DNA from 2 places in the Bacillus sp. JK74 genome. Region 1 is predicted to be linked to the other one. Evidence: predicted binding sites of a transcription regulator. Region 1 holds the regulator's gene; the other holds the start of a gene.
The links. Region 1 encodes NrdR, which represses ribonucleotide reductase genes. Its sites were predicted from a motif close to AACACNATATATNGTGTT; they were not measured.
Positions count from the first base shown of each region.

Region 2: nrdI (class Ib ribonucleoside-diphosphate reductase assembly flavoprotein NrdI) is a predicted target of NrdR. The motif match lies at 7,075-7,092, and genes of this name have one in related genera.

Region 1 is NZ_JBSJQB010000003.1:170,398-180,043, forward strand. It holds gene mutM (DNA-formamidopyrimidine glycosylase) at 1-667, shown strand, start outside; gene ytaF (sporulation membrane protein YtaF) at 804-1,436, shown strand; gene coaE (dephospho-CoA kinase) at 1,452-2,045, shown strand; gene ACWJJ5_RS11030 (aldo/keto reductase) at 2,084-2,926, opposite strand; gene ACWJJ5_RS11035 (MFS transporter) at 2,985-4,184, opposite strand; gene ACWJJ5_RS11040 (winged helix-turn-helix transcriptional regulator) at 4,368-4,754, shown strand; gene ACWJJ5_RS11045 (glyceraldehyde-3-phosphate dehydrogenase) at 4,962-5,984, shown strand; gene speD (adenosylmethionine decarboxylase) at 6,223-6,603, shown strand; gene nrdR (transcriptional regulator NrdR) at 6,852-7,310, shown strand; gene ACWJJ5_RS11060 (replication initiation and membrane attachment family protein) at 7,422-8,831, shown strand; gene dnaI (primosomal protein DnaI) at 8,856-9,646, shown strand, end outside.
Region 2 is NZ_JBSJQB010000002.1:154,490-164,135, forward strand. It holds gene hflX (GTPase HflX) at 1-696, opposite strand, end outside; gene spoVK (stage V sporulation protein K) at 826-1,794, opposite strand; gene ACWJJ5_RS05605 (N-acetylmuramoyl-L-alanine amidase) at 2,101-2,859, shown strand; gene ACWJJ5_RS05610 (hypothetical protein) at 2,909-3,529, opposite strand; gene nrdF (class 1b ribonucleoside-diphosphate reductase subunit beta) at 3,578-4,567, opposite strand; gene nrdE (class 1b ribonucleoside-diphosphate reductase subunit alpha) at 4,585-6,687, opposite strand; gene nrdI (class Ib ribonucleoside-diphosphate reductase assembly flavoprotein NrdI) at 6,647-7,039, opposite strand; gene ACWJJ5_RS05630 (hypothetical protein) at 7,299-7,514, opposite strand; gene ACWJJ5_RS05635 (YmzC family protein) at 7,597-7,872, opposite strand; gene hfq (RNA chaperone Hfq) at 7,969-8,190, opposite strand; gene miaA (tRNA (adenosine(37)-N6)-dimethylallyltransferase MiaA) at 8,230-9,174, opposite strand; gene ACWJJ5_RS05650 (YmaF family protein) at 9,273-9,646, opposite strand, start outside.

The DNA of each region.
Region 1 (9,646 bases):
CGGAAGAAGGGGAAAGTTTTTGCTTTTCCATCTGGATCATTATGTCATGGTGTCCCACCTGCGGATGGAGGGGAAATACGGTCTTCATCAGGCCGATGAGCCTGACGATAAACATGTGCACGTCGTGTTTCACATGACGGACGGAACACAGCTCCGCTACCGGGATGTCCGGAAATTCGGCACGATGCATTTATTTGCGCCGGGAGAGGAACGGATTGCATTGCCGCTTTCACAGCTCGGGCCCGAACCAGATGATGAAGCATTTACCGCCGATTATTTAAAAGAGCGGCTTGCAAAAACGAACCGCGCGGTGAAAACCGCCCTGCTCGATCAAAAAGCGGTCGTCGGCCTCGGCAACATTTATGTCGATGAAGCTTTATTCCGGGCGCGTATTCATCCTGAGACAAAAGCGAACAGCCTGTCTGACGGGCAGATAAAAACGCTTCATACAGAAATTAAAGACACCCTTCAGGAAGCGATTGACGCGGGCGGGAGCACCGTCCGGTCTTATATCAATTCTCAAGGGAAAATCGGAATGTTTCAGCTCAAACATTACGTATACGGCAAAAAGGATGAACCGTGCAAAACGTGCGGCACGATGATTTCTAAAATCGTGGTCGGCGGAAGGGGGACGCATTTTTGCGCCCGCTGCCAAAAAAAATCATAAACTGAAGCTGTTCAAGCAGGCGGCAGCAGAATGACTTTTTTCTAACACAGTTGATGACCTTTCTCCATATATATATTGTGATTCACCCAATAGGCATATGCCACAATTGCCGATCAAGAGAAAGGGAGAAACGGATATGGAGATGGTTTCTTTGCTGCTTTTGGCTTTTGCTGTCAGCTTGGACAGTTTTTCAGTCGGGTTTACGTACGGTTTGAGAAAAATGAAAATCCCGTTCAAAGCGATTGCCGTGATCGCCTGCTGTTCAGCCTCTGTGATGTTTATATCCATGCTGATCGGCCATTTTCTGACAAAGATTTTTCCCGTATCCGTCACGGAGAAACTGGGCGGGCTGATCTTAATCGGAATCGGGGCATGGGTCATCTGGCAATTTTTTAAACCGGCTAAAGAGCCGGATTACTTATTGCATGAAAAAACGCTGCTTAATCTTGAAGTGAAATCGCTCGGCATCGTCATTCATATTTTGAAAAAACCGACCAGCGCCGATATTGATCAATCCGGAACCATTAACGGAGTCGAGGCGCTTCTGCTCGGTATCGCCTTATCCATTGACGCGTTTGGCGCCGGGCTGGGAGCGGCCATTCTCGGCTTTTCTCCGGTTATGATGAGCGTGACTGTCGGGCTGATGAGCTCGCTGTTTGTTTCACTCGGCATAAACGCTGGGCATTTGCTCTCAAGATGGAATTGGATAGATAAAATGACATTTTTGCCGGGAGTCCTGCTGATTATCATCGGTATTTGGAAAATGTAGGAAGGAGTGGGCTTTTTGAGCTTGGTCATCGGTTTAACGGGAGGCATCGCAAGCGGCAAAAGCACGGTAGCGCGTATGCTGATCGACAAAAAAATAACAGTCATTGATGCGGATGTCATCGCGAAACAGGCGGTGGAAAAAGGAATGCCGGCTTACGGACAAATTGTGGAAGCATTCGGAAAAGACATCCTGCTGGAAAACGGCGGCATTGACAGAAAAAAACTCGGTTCTATCGTTTTCACTGACGAACAGAAGCGTCTGAAGCTGAATCAGATCGTTCATCCGGCAGTGCGTGCGGAAATGCTGAAACAGCGGGATGAAGCCGTTGCGAGAAAAGAGCAGTTCGTCGTTTTGGATATACCGCTTTTGTATGAAAGCGGGCTTGATTATCTTGTCGGCAAGGTGCTCGTCGTCACCGTACCGGCAGACATTCAGCTAAAACGGCTGATGGAGCGGAATTCCCTGACAGAAGAAGAAGCGATGAGCCGGATAACGTCGCAAATGCCTTTAGCTGACAAAGCAAAAAAAGCTGACGCCGTCATTGATAACAGCGGCAGTCTTGAACATACAAAGCACCAGCTTGAGGAAGTATTGAGCGGCTGGGCATAAACAAACACCGTTCGGAAAGCCGAACGGTGTTTTTCTGGTTAAAAATCAAAATTGTCAGGGTCCGGACCGACACGGAGATTTTCGTTCAGATCATCAATCCGCTTCATATCGTCAGCTGACAGTTCGAAATCAAAGACATTTGCATTTTCTTCAATACGGTGTTTTTTAGTTGATTTCGGAATGGTGATGACACCGTTTTGCAAATCCCAGCGCAAAATCACTTGAGCGGCTGATTTGCCGTATTTCTCAGCGATCTCCTGTAAGACGGGGTGATCAAGCAGCTGCCCTTGCATCAATGGCGACCACGCTTCAAGCTGAATGCCTTGTTCAGTGCAGAAAGCAAGCAGTTCTTTCTGTGTCAGGCGCGGGTGGTACTCCACCTGGTTGATCATCGGCTTGATTTCCGTTTCTTTCATGAGATGTTTCAGATGGTGAATTTGGAAATTGCTGACCCCGATCGCCTTAATGCGTCCATCCCGGTAGAGGGTTTCGAGCGCCCGCCACGCATCGATGTACTTTCCTTCGACAGGCCAATGGATCAAATATAAATCTAAATAATCTAAACCGAGTTTTTCTAAGCTTGTGTCAAACGCTTTTAACGTTTCTTCATATCCTAAATCGGCATTCCATACTTTTGACGTGACAAAAATGTCTTCACGTTTTAATCCCGCTTCTTGCAGCCCTTGGCGGATCCCTTCGCCGACACCTTCTTCATTTCCGTAAATCGCGGCGGTATCAACGCTGCGATAGCCGTGAACCAATGCCGTTTTCACCGCGTTGACGAGTTCCGCGCCTTCCTCTACTTTGAAAACTCCGATGCCGAACCAAGGCATCTCTACTCCGTTATGCAATGTTGCTTTTGCTTGTAAATGTGTTGTCATGTATATATTCCTCCTATTATTTGTCTGTTGAAAAAATCAAAATGCGCTGAAGAAAAACTCACCTCCTTTCAATGGCAGTGCGATCCCGCTTTTCAAGCTTCCTGCTCCATCCGGTTAATACGACCGCGCTGAGCACCATCAGCGCCCCGATCCAAGCGGTATGAATGATTCCGATTGAGTCTGTAATGATTCCGCCGGCAAACGAGCCGATCGCGATTCCGGCATTAAATGCTGCGATATTTAAGGCTGATGCTGTATCAACGGCGCTTGGCGCAAAACGTTCACTCAGCATCACGACATATACCTGAAGCCCCGGCACATTCATAAACGCCAACAGCCCCATGAAAATAATGGTGATCAGCCCGGCTGTTTTAAACGGTGCGGTAAAAGTCAGGACAAACAGCACAGCAGCCTGGACAATGAACATATAAAACAAGGCTTTTAGCGGATTCCGGTTTGATAAACGGCCGCCAATCATGTTTCCGATGGCAATCGCAATTCCGTAAATGAGCAGGATGGCCGCGACGGTTTCTTTCTGAAAACCGGTTACCTCCTGAAGAAGCGGAGATAAATACGTAAACACGACAAACGTTCCGCCGTAGCCTAACGCCGTAATAATAAATAAAAGCAATAACCGGCCGTTTGTGACGAGTTTGACCTGCTCGGAAAATGCGGTTTTCGTCCCTTTTCGCAAATGTGACGGAACGAGAAGCGCGTTTGTGAGGAATGCGATGATTCCTACCGCCACAATGACGGCAAAGGCAATCCTCCATCCGAATTGCTGGCCGAGATAGGTGCCGAACGGAACGCCGGTCACCGTAGCCACCGTCAGCCCCGTGAACATGATAGAAATCGCGCTTGCTCTTTTATGCTCCGGCACGATATTGGCGGCGATCGTTGCCCCGATTGACATGAAAATGCCGTGGGAAAAAGCCGAAATGACCCGTGCCGCCAGTAAGACGCCGATTGAGGAAGCGCTCGCTGCGAGTGTATTTCCGGCGATAAAAATCAACATTACCCAGAGCAGCAGCGTTTTCCGCGACATGCCGGATGTGAGAGACGTTAAAACCGGCGCGCCGAATGTCACGCCCAGAGCATACATGGAAACGGTAAGTCCCGCCGTTGTCACAGGTATATGCAGATCTTGAGATATAAGCGGCAGCAGTCCGACGCTGATAAATTCGGTTGTGCCGATCGCAAAAGCGCTGACGGCTAATGCCAGCAGCGCTGGTAAATAGCTTTGGCGATGTGAAGACATCTGTTTTCCTCCTTGAACGATAATGTATGGTTGAAATGATGCCGGGTAAACGATATAAGTATAAGAGTACATTCCTTTTCAGCCGGCAAATGTCATTATGATTGATAGAAGTGTCATTGAAAAGAACGTACTTTTAAGTGCCATAGGCACTTTTTAGTTCCTATAGATGAGGAGGAATTACCGTTGCTGAAGAAAAAATACAATATATCCGTAGAGGCGGCGCTTGAAGTGATCGGCGGAAAATGGAAGTGTGTGATCCTCTGCCACCTCATGCGCGGGAAAAAACGGACAAGCGAATTGAAGCGGCTTATGCCGGACATCACCCAGAAGATGCTGACACAGCAATTGCGGGAGCTGGAAGCTGACGGCGTCATCAACCGGATCGTGTACAATCAGGTGCCGCCGAAAGTGGAATACGAGCTGAGTGAATACGGGCACAGTCTGGAAAGAATTTTAAATGCGCTGTGTGACTGGGGCGCGATGCATATTGCTAAACGGTACGGCGAGGTGTCTTCCGTTTTAGAGGACAGCATTTTAAATGACAAATTTAAAGAACCGGGACAAATATAAGAAAAAAGCAGGCAGCCTGAGACGCTGATCCTGCTTTTTTTATGGAAGAAAGATCATTTTATATGCAAAAAAACCGATTGAACAACATATTGATCGGTATAAGGGTGGATTTTTATCAAGTTGTACTGGCGGATTTCTTTTAATGTGTTATACTATATATAAATAAAGGTAAATTAGAGTGGCATATTAAAAAGGGGTGACCTGAGCATGAAGGTAAAAGTAGCAATCAACGGGTTTGGAAGAATCGGAAGAATGGTGTTCAGAAAAGCAATGGAAGATGATCAAATTCAAATAACAGCCATTAATGCAAGCTATCCCCCGGAAACGCTTGCTCATTTGATAAAGTATGACACAATTCACGGCAAATACGATCAAGAAGTTGAGACCGCCGACGACAGCCTGATCGTCAACGGAAAACATATTATGCTGTTCAATCGCCGGGACCCGAGAGAGCTTCCGTGGAAAGAATGCGGAATAGACATCGTCGTAGAGGCAACGGGGAAATTTAATTCAAAAGAAAAAGCGATGAGCCATATTGAAGCAGGGGCGAAAAAAGTCATTTTGACGGCTCCGGGCAAAAATGAAGACGTTACCATTGTCATGGGAGTAAATGAAGAGCAGTTCAATCCCGATGAACATGTCATTATTTCAAATGCATCCTGCACGACAAACTGTCTTGCGCCGGTCGTCAAAGTGCTTGATCAGGAATTCGGGATTGAAAGCGGCCTGATGACGACTGTTCACGCTTACACGAATGATCAAAAAAATATCGACAATCCGCATAAAGATCTGCGGAGGGCGAGAGCGTGCGGAGAATCCATCATTCCGACTTCTACAGGCGCCGCTAAAGCGCTGTCGCTCGTGCTGCCTCATTTGAAAGGAAAACTTCACGGTCTTGCTTTGCGTGTTCCCGTTCCGAATGTGTCATTAGTGGACCTTGTCTGCGATCTGAAAACAGATGTGTCTGCCGAGCAAGTGAACGCCGCTTTCCAAAGAGCCGCAAAAACGTCGATGTACGGAATTCTTGATTATTCGGATGAGCCGCTCGTTTCTTCGGATTATAATACGAATTCACACTCTGCGATCATCGACGGACTGACAACGATGGTGATGGAAGACCGAAAAGTAAAGGTGCTCGCCTGGTATGACAATGAATGGGGATATTCCTGCCGGGTCGTTGATCTTATCCGTCACGTCGCCGCGCGAATGAAACACCCGTCAGCTGTGTAGACTAAAGATCATGGACATTTGTTAGAAAAAAACCCTTAACGGCATATTCGCAAAAAACACACCTTGCAAAATAAACTTAAACACAGTATACTATCTTTCGTGAACTTCTTGCTCGTGACTGCTTCGGAATTACTTAAAGGGTTAGGACCTCTCCGGACTAACTTTCCCCCGTGGTAAATGGCCGGGTCAGTTCTCGGAAATTCACTTTTTTAATTCTTGTTAAGGGGGGTCCATGATTATGGAAACAATGGGGCGTCACGTCATCTCCGAGCTGTGGGGATGCGATTTTGATAAGCTCAATGACATGGATTTTATTGAAAAAACGTTTGTAAATGCTGCTTTGAAATCAGGAGCTGAGGTGCGCGAGGTCGCATTTCACAAATTTGCACCGCAAGGCGTAAGCGGAGTCGTTATTATCTCTGAGTCACATTTAACGATTCACAGTTTTCCTGAACACGGATATGCAAGCATTGATGTTTATACTTGTGGAGACCTGGATCCTAATGTGGCTGCGGATTACATTGCGGACGCATTACATGCAGATACAAGAGAAAACATTGAAATACCGAGAGGAATGGGGCCTGTACAGATTAAACAGGCACAAGCGAAAGTACTGTAATTTTCAAAACGCAAACACAAGGGAGCTAAGCTGAAAAAGCCATTACGCGCTTTGAAGCTGATGCTCCTTTTCTAATGTAAAAAAACAGCATTGCTTTTTCTTTAAGCATTTTTTTTGTAAAATAGAAAAGATAAGGCCGGTCTATCGGCTCTCCCAACAAATAGGCTCATCCTAGAAACGTTGGCGGGCATTTACCGGAAGCTTGCGAACCGCATTACAGCAACGAAACAGATGGGAGCTGATCCAATTTGAAATGTCCTTCATGCCAGCATAACGGTTCCCGCGTACTTGATTCACGGCCTGCGGACGAAGGGAAATCAATCCGCAGAAGGCGGGAATGCGAAGCCTGCCATTACCGCTTCACTACATTTGAGAAGTTTGAAGAGATGCCTCTGATCGTCGTGAAAAAAGAAGGCGTCCGGGAAGAATTCAGCCGTGAAAAAATGCTGCGCGGGTTAATTAAAGCTTGTGAAAAAAGGCCCGTTCCTTTAAAAACATTGGAAGACATGTGCTTTGACATTGAAAAAGAGCTGAGAAACCAAGGCGTATCTGAAGTCAAAAGCGAACTTGTCGGTGAAATGGTAATGGACCGCCTGGCGAAAATCGATGAGGTGTCTTATGTCCGCTTTGCCTCCGTCTACCGGCAGTTTAAGGATATAAACGTGTTTATCGATGAATTGAAAGATTTAATAAAGAAAGAACGCTGAGAGAGCTAAGAGATTGTGTCTGGCTCTTTTCTCATGAGCAAAATTGGCATTTGATAGATCGCAGAAACGGTGTAAAATGAGAGTAGAAACATATCGGAAGGTTTGAGAATCATGGCTGACTATTGGAATGACGTATTGCCTGTAGATCCTTATACGGTCAAAAGCCGTTCGCTTCTTCAGGATGTCGACAGACAGGTTTTGACACATCTGTACCAGCCGCTGATCGGTTCTTTTGCATTCTCCCTTTATATGACCTTGTGGGGGGAGCTTGAGCAGAACCGCTTGTGGGGAGCGGAATCCACGCACAGGCAGCTGATGGGCATGATGCAGTCAAATTTAAAAAAGATTCATCATGAACAGGGAAAGCTTGAAGGAATCGGGCTGCTGAAAGTGTATATCCGGGAGTCCGAGCAAAAAGAGCGGATGTTTATTTATGAGCTGCTGCCCCCGCTCAGGCCGAATGATTTTTTTGAAGACGGCATGCTGAATGTCTTTCTTTATAACAGAGTCGGTAAAACGAAATACCAGCAGCTGAGACAATTTTACACGCACCCTTCCGTCGGCGCGGGCGCAAGGGAAATTACCCGTCCGTTTAATCACGCCTTTGCCTCTTTTCAGCCGAGTGAATGGAAAATGACGCCTGATATGGAAGAGGTGATGAAGCTCCCCGAGGACTATGAGACGGCGTCTGTCGGACAAGCGCCTTCCTATACGGTGACGGAGGAAGTGTTTGATTTTGAGCTGTTTTTGGCGGGGTTATCAGAAACGATGATACCGCGCAAATCAATCACACAGGATGTGCGGGAGAGCATTAAAAAGCTTTCATATTTATACGGAATAGATCCTATCTCCATGCAGCACGTCGTCATGACCGCAATTAATGAACAGGATACGATAACGGCAGAAGCGCTGAGGAAAGCGGCCAGCGACTGGTACCAAATTGAAAGAAGCGGCAAGCTTCCGGAACTGATTGATAAAACACAGCCTGTCACCTTGAGAGAAAACCGGACGGAAAAGGACGATTCATTGAACGGCGAACTCATCGCACAGCTTGAGACCATATCACCGAGAAAGCTTCTTCAGGACATTGCGGACGGGACCGAGCCGTCAAAAGCCGACCTGCAGATTATTGCCGATATTATGTTCGAACAAAAGCTTGAGCCCGGCGTCACCAATGTGCTGATTTATTATGTCATGCTGAAAACGGATATGAAGCTGTCCAAAAACTATATCCAAAAAATCGCCGCCCACTGGGCCAGAAAGAAAGTCAAAACGGTACGGGAAGCAATGAAGCTCGCAATCGAAGAGCACAGGCAATATCTTGATTGGGCGGACGGCAAAACAAACGGCGCGGCGCGCGGCAAAAAAACCGTCCGGGAAGAAAAGCGCCCTGATTGGATGAAAGAAGAAGAAACCGGGAAGAAACAAGAACAGCCGGCTCTTTCCGCACAGGATCTTGAAGAACAGAAGAAAAAAATGATGGAAGAAATGAAAAAACTGAAAAAATACTCTGCCTATTGAGACAGAGAAGCGGGGTGATATTGAATGGAACCGATCAGCCGATCCTTAGAAGGCGTGACGAAAAGACCTGACTTTCAAAAACGCCTGGAACGAATGCAGCAGCAAGTCATGGCCGACGAAGACGTCCAGGCTTTTTTGAAGGAACAGAAAGATGTAATCAATCAAAGCATGATTGACAGAGGGTTAAATAAACTGTACGAATTCGTTCAGCAAAGCAAACAGTGCGCCTTCTGTTCGAAAGACAGCCGGACGAACAGCCTGCTTGAAGGCTACCATCCGAAGCTTGTGATCAACGGGCGTTCCATTGATATTGAATATTACGAATGTCCGGAAAAGAGAAAGCTCGACCGCCAGAAAAGGCAAAAGTCCCTGATGAAGAGCATGTATATCCAGCAGGATCTTCTCGGCGCGACGTTTCAGCAGATCGACATTACCGATCCGAGCAGACTCGGCATTTTCCAGCATGTGACGGATTTTCTGAAGAGCTATAATGAAACGGGAAAAGGCAAAGGCCTGTATCTGTACGGAAAATTCGGAATCGGAAAGACATTTATTTTAGCCGCCATTGCCAACGAACTGGCGGAAAAAGAGTATTCATCAATGATCGTATATGTTCCCGAATTTGTCAGAGAGCTGAAAAACTCGCTCCAGGATCAGTCGTTGGAGGCGAAACTGAATATGGTGAAAACGACGCCCGTACTGATGCTTGATGACATCGGAGCGGAATCAATGACAAGCTGGGTCAGGGATGAAGTCATCGGCACCGTGCTTCAGCACAGAATGAGCCAGCAGCTTCCCACTTTCTTCTCGTCTAA
Region 2 (9,646 bases), on a different contig from region 1:
AAACAGCAGATCTTCTTCATAGCTGTCTGAGCTTGTTAATTGATTGAACCACGTTGATTTTCCTGCATTGGTATAACCGACGAGTGCAGCCTGAAGCACACCGTTCTTTTTGCGTCTCTCCCGATAACGGCTTCTGTGGCGGATAACCGTTGACAGCTGCACGTTAATTTCGTGTATGCGGTTTCTAATGTGGCGCCGGTCTGTTTCAAGCTTTGTCTCACCGGGCCCTCTCGTCCCGATTCCGCCGCCTTGTCTTGAGAGATTGATTCCTTGTCCGCTCAGACGCGGCAACGCGTATTGAAGCTGGGCCAATTCGATCTGAAGCTTTCCTTCTCTCGTCTTCGCCCTTTTTGCGAATATATCCAAAATAAGCTGCGTGCGGTCGATGATCTTCGCTTCAATTGCAGTGGCGAGTGATTTAAGCTGGCTCGGTGACAGTTCATCATTAAAAATAACCAGATCCGCTTCAAGCTCTTCACACAGCGCCTTCAGCTCGTCTACTTTCCCCTTGCCTATGTATGTAGCGGCATCCGCTCTGTTCCGTTTTTGCGTAATCCGGGTCAGCACCGTTCCGTCAGCCGTTTTTGTCAATGAAGCAAGCTCTTCCATGGAATGTTCAAAGTGCTCATCTGTCATGTGCGGAAGCTGGCAGCCGACCAAAATGACCGTTTCTTTTTTTCCTTCCTGTTCGTTCAAATGGATGTTCCTTTCTGTGTCGTATTGGGCAGTAGTACTATCATACCAAACCCGCAGGGCGTATACCACACATCCGGCGGGTTTTAAAGAGAGAAATAAAAAAGAGACCCCTCAGACCGGCTGAGAGGTCTATTCGTGAGCTGCCGCCTCATCTTTTATAAGTAAATCCTGGCTCTTGATCGTCATTAAATCGTTTTTTAAGTATTGGTCTCCCATTAAAAGCCTCATGGCCTGAGCGCGGATTGATTTTTCAATCACGTTTCTGACAAAGCGCCCGTTGCTGAATTTAATGGGGCTTGTCGTGCTTTTCACTGTCATTAAGTAATCTTTTAACTTCCACTCGGCTTCCTGGCTTAATTGATACTCCCGCTCTGCTATCATGCGCTTTGCGATGTCCATCAGCTGAGTGACAGAGTAATCCGGAAAATCGATGCTGATAGGGAAACGCGATTGCAGACCGGGATTTAATGACAGGAAATGTGTCATTTCTCTCGAGTACCCTGCCAGGATCAGAATAAATTCATGCTGTTTGTCTTCCATATGTTTGACAAGCGTATCAATCGCCTCTTTACCGAAATCCTTTTCTCCGCCCCTTGCAAGTGAGTATGCTTCATCAATGAATAAAATGCCCCCGAGCGATTTTTTAATCAGATCTCTCGTTTTTTGCGCCGTGTGTCCGATGTATTCACCGACCAGATCGGCACGTTCCGCTTCGATCAGATGTCCTTTGGAAAGAACGTTCATTTCGAAGAAAAGCTTGCCGATCAGTCTCGCGACGGTGGTTTTCCCGGTGCCGGGGTTCCCTTTGAACATCATATGAAGAGCTTGTTTTCCGACTTTCAGCCCTTGTTCGGCCCGTTTTTGGTTGACGAATATCCAGGCGTAAATTTCTTTAATGTTGCGTTTCATTTCTTCCATACCCACTAATGTGTTCATTTCTTTTTCAATTTCTTTCAGAATGCTGTGCTTGGCTTCATTTTTTTGCAGGGCGGCCTGATATTCCGCCTCAGCTTCTGCATTTGTCAGCACTTGCTTTTGGCCATTAAGAATGATGTTAATTTGTCCGTTATTTTTATAGGTTACAGCGCGTTCCAACATGCTCACCTCTCTGTTCTCTCTTTATCTTACTCATGATGAAGAGGTTCGGTGACATCCGCCTATCATCATGAGGCCCGTTTTCCTCTTTATCTGTCACTTTTTCCGTTCTCTTCGGGAATGATGTTGAATCCTGCGCTTTCCCGAGAAATATTTTTCATTTCTTATTGTATTCAGCAGAAACGGGAGGACAAACCATTTATTTTTATTTTCCGGGAAATGTTGGGTGTATCTCTCATTTTTTTCATGAATGACAGCCGTACAAGCACCTTTTGAACATCATCATATGCTGTAATGAGGTGATGGAGAATGGTTAAAATTTTTATAGACCCCGGTCATGGCGGAACTGATTCAGGTGCAACCGGAAACGGACTTCAGGAAAAAGCGGTCACGCTGGAGATCGCACTGGCTTTGCGCACGATTCTGACGAATGAGTATGAAGGAGTTTCTGTCACGATGAGCAGGACAAGCGATAAGACGGTCAGCCTGACGGAAAGAACGGATGCCGCCAACAGCTGGGGCGCAGATTATTTTTTATCCATTCATATTAACTCAGGAGGCGGAACCGGATTCGAAAGCTATATTTACCCCGGTGTCGGAGCGCCGACCTCGACTTACCAATCAGCCGTCCACACGCAAGTAATTCAAGCATCGGGTTTTAATGACCGCGGAAAAAAAACAGCCAACTTCCATGTGCTGCGGGAGACAAGGATGCCGGCGATTTTGACGGAGAATGGTTTTGTTGATACGTCAGCTGATGCAAACAAACTGAAAACAGCCAGTTTTATTGAAAGCCTTGCAAGAGGACATGCCAAGGGCTTGGAGCAAGCTTTCGGTCTAAAAAAAAAGGCTGACTTATATAAAGTGCAAATCGGCGCATTCAACGTGAAAGCAAATGCTGATGCGCTTGCCGCCGATGCGGTGTCTAAAGGTTTTGACGCGATTGTGCTTCCAAAAGGCGGCTTATTTAAAGTGCAGATCGGCGCATTCTCTTTCAGAGATTATGCTGAAGCGTTGGCAGCGCGGGCCGAAAAAGCCGGATTTGATGCCTTCATTGTGCAAGACTAAATGAAAAAACCCCTGCTCTCCCTTTTTTGGGACGAACGGGGGTTTTTTGTTATTGAAGTATATCGGCGACAAACTGAGACCAAGCTTCAAGACGCTGATACACATTTTCCTCTTTCAGTTCGCTCAGTTTCATCCAGCGCCCGGCGATTTGATCTTTTTCTTTCACTTCGACTTGTGCTGCAGGCGCTAACTGGAGCGCAGAAAGAATGCCGATATGCACCTTCCCTACATCGTTTTCATCATCATTGATCAAGCCGAGTGTGACAATGTTTTGTTTGTCCTCCTCGCGAATGTACAGTTCTTCCGCCAGCTCCCGGTCGGTGTTCTGTTTCAGCACTTCCGAAAATGAAGCCGCCCCTTCCATAGGGTTCATGTGTCCGCCGAAGCCGAGAGAAAGCTTATTATGGAGGCGCGATTCCCCTCCGCCCGCGAGCCGCTCATACACAAATACCTCATCATCACGGCGGATGACGACATACGGAATCGGCTGTTTAAATCGCGGGTCCTCTTCCGCGTCGCCTCTTCTGATTTCAAAAAAATGCGCCTCAATCTGAGCCATAATTTTTATGATACGTTCATCCTGGCTGTTGACTCCCTGAAATGTCAGCATTTCGTTTTGAAAGACGTCACTCCGCGGTGCAGCCAAGATGATTTCATCCATTTTATTCATGCCCGTTCCTCCTGTCTTACCTCTCCACTCAAGCCAAAAGAGCAGATATTATATCTGCTCTTCATCTTGGCCAAAATAAAAATCTTCGTCCTTAATCGGTTCTACCGTCGCCTTTTTGTAGCCGTTCCCTTTCATGGAGAAGAAATCATGTGATTTTGTTTTGGTGTTTAATCCGTTTAATACGATCGGATTAATATCCTCTTCTTCAAAGTAAGGATCGAACCCTAAGTTCATCAAAGCTTTATTGGCGTTATAGCGGATGAATTTCTTTACGTCATGAGACAGCCCGACTTGGTCGTAGAGATCCTCTGTATATTCAAGCTCATTGTGATAAAGCTCTTCTAAAAGCTCAACCGCAAATTCGCGAAGTTCCGCTTTTTTCGCTTCTGTTTGTTTATTGTATATTTCCTGTGCCAGCAGTCCGACATATACACCGTGGATCGCTTCATCACGAAGAATCAGGTTGATGATCTCGCCGCTTTGCATCAGTTTTCCCTGTCCGTAGAAATATAACGGATAATAGAAACCGCTGTAGAAAAGGAAGCTTTCTAAGTAAACCGATGCGACCATCGCTTTAAACAGTGAAATTTCATCATCTTTTTGAATGGCTTTGTAAAGCCCGACAATCATTTGCGCTTTTTTCTGCAAATATTTATTTTGTTTAACCCATTCAAATACTTCGTTGATCGTTTCAGTCGGAGCAAGCGTCATAAAAATATTTGAATATGATTTTGCGTGCACCGCGTTTTCCATCATCGCCATGAAATTAAGAACCGCTTTTCGCTGATGGCCCTCGACGTGCTCGGCCACAATCGGCATGCCTGTGTTCCCCTGCTCTGTATCAAGCAGTGTCAGGCCGGCGAGCACCTTCATGTACGTATCCTGCTCATTTTTACCCAAATACTTCCAAGTAAGAAGATCGCCGTTTAATGCGATCTCTTCCGGAAGCCAAAACTGCTTTACGTTTTGGTTGTAAAACATTTGGGTGAAATCATCTTCATGCTTTGACCAGTTTGCTGCGTCATAAATTTTTGTCACTGTTAACTCTCCTTTAATCAAACGACACAAGAAAGACAGCTGTCCTGCCCGGTATCTTTCGTTCTTGCATAGTAAATGGTTTTGATGCCTCTATGGTGGGCATACAGATCAATACGGTTCAGATCACGAGTTGTCATCGTATCTTTCAAAAACAGGGTAAAGCTGATTCCCTGATCGATATGCTGCTGGATTGTCGCGATCATATCCACCACTTTGAACATGTCCATATCATAAGCTTCTTTGTAGAAGAACCAGTTATTAGACGCTAACCCCGGCATCGGGTAATACGTTTTTGAATTTCCGTATGTTCTTTCTTCGATCCGTTCCATGATCGGCATAACGGACGCCGTGCTGGATTGGACATAGGAAATGGAGCCTGTCGGCGCGATGCACAGTCTGTAGCTGTGGTACATGCCGTTTTCGGCGACAAACGCCTTCAGCTCTTTCCAGTCTTCGATTGTCGGGATGTGCATGCCTTCAAAGAGCGCAGCGATTTTTTCGTATGCCGGTGAGAACTCTTTTTCGATGTATTTATTGAAATATTCTCCCGTTGCATAAGTGGAGCCTTCATAATGCTCAAACGTTTCGCCTTTTTCTTTCGCAAGCTCAGCTGAACGCTGGATGGAATAAAAGTTCACCATCATAAAGAACGTATTGGCGAAATCTCTTGCTTCCGGGCTTTCATAAGCGATGCCGTTTTGGGCCAGGTAGCCGTGAAGGTTCATGGCGCCTAAACCGATCGACTTCATCGCTTTGTTCGCGCGTCTGACTGCCGGCGCGTTGCGGATATCCGTCGTCTCAGATACATGAGTCAGGGAATCCGTCGCGAGTTTCACCGTGCGCTCAATCGATTTATGTTTCATGACATTCAGTATATTTAATGAACCAAGGTTGCAGGAAATGTCCAAGCCGATTTCGTCTTCCTCGTCATAATCTGTGTAAGCCGAAACCTGTGACGCCTGAAGCACTTCAGAGCAAAGGTTCGAGAATTTCACTTTTGATACGTGGTTATTCGCATGCTCTTTGTTTACGTTGTCCTGGAACATAATGTATGGATAACCTGACTCAGAACGGAGAACGGCAAGCTTTTCAAGCAATTTGCGCGCATTCACTTTTTCTTTTTTGACACGCGGGTTGTCGACAAGTTCCTCATACATCGCCGTCATGTCCATCTCATCCATATGCTGGCCGTATTCTTTATAAATCGTGTGCGGATAGAATACATAAGCCGCTTTGTCCTCACGTGCAAGCTCAACGAACTTATCCGGAATGACGACACCGATAGAAAGCGTTTTGACACGCACATCTTCATCCGCAGAAATCTTTTTCGTATCAAGAAAGTCATTGATATCGCGGTGGAAAATGTTTAAGTACGCCGCGCCAGAGCCTTGTCTTTGCCCCATTTGGTCAGCGTAACGGAACGCGTTATCAAGAAGCTTCATGACGCCTACAACGCCTTTTGTGGCATTCTCAACATCTTTAATCGCTTCACCTTTCGCGCGGAGCTTGGACAGATTAAGAGAAACCCCGCCGCCCAATTTAGACAGCTGCATGGAAATATCGATCGCCCGTGAAATATCGTTTAAGGAATCATTGACTTCGAGCAAGAAACAGCTCACAAGTTCTCCGCGGCGTTTTCTGCCGGCATTCAAAAATGTCGGTGTGCTTGGCTGATATTCCTGATTGATCATCAAGTTCACATATTCTTTTGCTTTCTCAGTGTCGCCGTTTGCGAAGAACAGCGCGACGATTGAGATCCGGTCCTCATAACGCTCGAGGATTTTTTTCTTGTCATTCGTTTTCAAAGCATAGTCATTATAGAATTTAAACGCACTCATGAAGGAAGGAAAACGAAACTTCTTAGCGTAAGCTGTCTTAAACACTTCTTTAATGTCTTCAAAAGAATAAAGGCTTAAGAATTCCTCTTCGTAGTATTGGTTTTCAATCAAATAATCCAGCTTCTCTTTTAAATCGTGAAAGAAAACTGTGTTTTGATTGATATAGTCTACAAAATAGCTATGTACAGCCTCTTTATCTTTATCAAACTGGAATTTTCCATCTTGTTGGATCATGATTTCGTTATTTAACTGGATCCATTTTGGCACTTGATTTTGTGACAACTCTTTCTACCTCCTGAGTAAACAATTCAACGTCTTTAGATGTGCCGCTGAGTTCAAATTTGTGCAAGATCGGCACCTGATATTGTCTAGAGATGGTATCGGCGCTTTTTGCAAAGTTATCGCCCCATACTTTGTTGCCGCTCGCAGCGACTCCTAATAAGAGATGGGCGTATTTTTCGAGAAATGATTGTGTTGATGCCGGTACCTGACCGAAGTTTGTCGTGTAGGTGACCAAAACAAACGGAGTGTCCACGTGGTCCGTTTCGTCCACCTTGCGGATCAGCTGAAAGTCTGTTTTATTCACAAAACGCTGAACATTCCCTGTCTTTGAATCAAATATGATTTGAACCATCCTTATCACGACCTATCAAAAATAATGAATCTCTTAACACTATATATAGTATACTAACCTCTCAGAAAAACACAACATATTGAGATCGATTTATAAAAAATTCATATTTTTGAAAGAGCGGACTTTGGCTCCGGCCCGATTAACGCCCAAAAAAGAGAGCAGAACGAGAATCATCTCTCATCCTACTCAAGGTGTCATGTGTAAGCCGATGTCTATCATAACATGAAAAAAAACTGCTTAGTAGTCTAGACTTTTATTCTTATTTTTTGTAAGAATCACATTTTTTTTCGCTTTCAACGGTTTCTTCAATCTCCACATCAGCACCGATTTCTTTCAGTACGGCTTTCAGAGCGCTTGTGATGGAAGCCTCTCTGATCAGTTCTTTGCCGTCAACGATGATGCTGGTTCCATATTCATAGCAGGAATCATCTTCACAAGTTTCTTCCCAATGGTTGATTATCACCTTGTGTTTCAATCGTCTCACCCTCTGCATGATCAATGTCAGTACTTAGTGTAGCTTGTGCGGCCCGCTTTGTAAATTCGAACGCTTGTGAAATTTATTCAAGCTCATCCAGCGCCGTTTCTTTTTTCAGTTCGATTTTATCCGTTTTTTCATCATAGCGGTATATTTTTAAGTAACCGTCCTCGACAATGCCGAAACGATTATGTTCCAGCTGCACCACGCCTTCTGTCTGCGGTTCGGCATCCGCCAAGCCGCCGTCATCATCCGTCACCACCGTCTCGTGATTGCTGCAAGCTCCAAACAGCAAAAAAACAGCGATCCAAACGAGCGTAATCCTGATTCTTCTCAGTTCATTTTCACTTTCGAACACGATTTTCCGTACCCCCTTTTATCTTTCCGATATACGGCCTGCAATATACAGACGCGCATAGAAAAAGACCATTGTTCATGGTCTTTGTCAAAAAGTCTATTCAAGCTCAAGCTGGACGTTTTTTTGCGGGGCGAACGTGGAGATGGCATGTTTATAAATAAGCTGCTGCTTCCCCTCCGTTTCGAGCAAAACGGTAAAGTTGTCAAAGCCTTTTACCTGGCCGCGAAGCTGAAAGCCGTTGAGTAAAAACACCGTGACGAACGTATTGTCTTTTCGGATTTGATTCAAAAACTGATCTTGAATATTAATCGGTTTCATGTTTCGTCCTCCTTGGTTCTCAATACAATACTGTTTCGATTAAATTTCCAGTTTTCCTGCTATGCACTCGAAAATTTCCTTTTTTTTCTGCTCAATATCAACAGGCGGCGTCATATCTGTCCATGAAACGGGCATTTTATTGCGAAACCAGGTCAGCTGGCGTTTCGCATATCGCCTTGAATTTTGTTTTAATTGCTCCACAGCCTGAGGGAGCGGCACTTTTCCATCAAGATATTCATACAGCTCTTTATAGCCGATTGCCTGAATCGATTGGCTGTCCCGGATATTCATATCATACAGCCGCTTTACTTCGTCAAGAAGGCCGGTTTCCAGCATCAGGTCAACGCGCTCGTTAATCCGGCCGTACAGCACTTCTCTGTCCATTGTAAGACCGATAAGAACCGCATTGTAAAGCAGCTCCCGTTTTTGGGTTTTAAGATGCTCTGACATTGTTTTTCCCGATACATGCAGGATTTCGAGCGCGCGGATGACTCTTCGCGTATTGTTTTGATGAATGGCTGCCGCCGCTTCCGGGTCGGCTGCCGCAAGCTTGGCATGAAGCGCTTCCGCCCCTTCTTCAGCCGCCAGTTTCTCCATGCGCTCCCGGAATACAGGGTCGCCGGAGTTTTCCGTGAACGTATAGTCATACAGCACGGACTGAATGTACAGACCCGTCCCCCCGACAATCATCGGCAGCTTTCCTCTACCGGCAATCTCGGTGATTTTTCCCCTTACCATTTTCTGATAATCCGCCGTTGAAAAAGTGTCGGACGGCTCCAAAATATCAATCAGGTGATGCGGCACGCCTTCTGTCTCTTCTTCGGTGACTTTGGCCGTTCCGATGTCCATCCCTTTATATACCTGCATGGAATCTCCGCTGATGATTTCCGCATTCAGCATTTTCGCGAGTCCGATGCTTAGTTTTGTTTTTCCGACTGCCGTCGGTCCGACGAGTATGACGACAGGCTGTTTTTTATTTTTCAATATGTATCACTCTCTTTTATAAATCTCCCCCTAATTATAGCATTCATTTCTTCAGGCACCTATCCATTTTGCCCTTTTTCCTGAGCGCTAAACATCCGCTACCACCCGATCGGCTCGTTTCCGACAACCTCTCTCGTTTTTCCTTTGAGCGTATGGCGGTGCGTTTTCCGTCCTTTCTCCCGCGGATCGTAAACGACGCCGCCGTGCTGGATCTGAATCGGCTCATTGTAGGCGGCAAAGGTGGTCTCTGAAAGCTCATGGTAATGTGTTCCGTCAACCCTCGGGATGGCAGGGCCGGAAATGCCGTAATACCTATGAAAATGGCCGTTTTCAAACGAGGTGATGCCCGTATAGAAATGTGTATGCTCATCTGTATTGCTGCCGTTCTCCGGCTGTGAAAAGCCTTCGATCACATGGTAATGCCCCTGCACTACATCCGTAACAGCCCGGTATGCGTGTGTGTGCGGAGGTT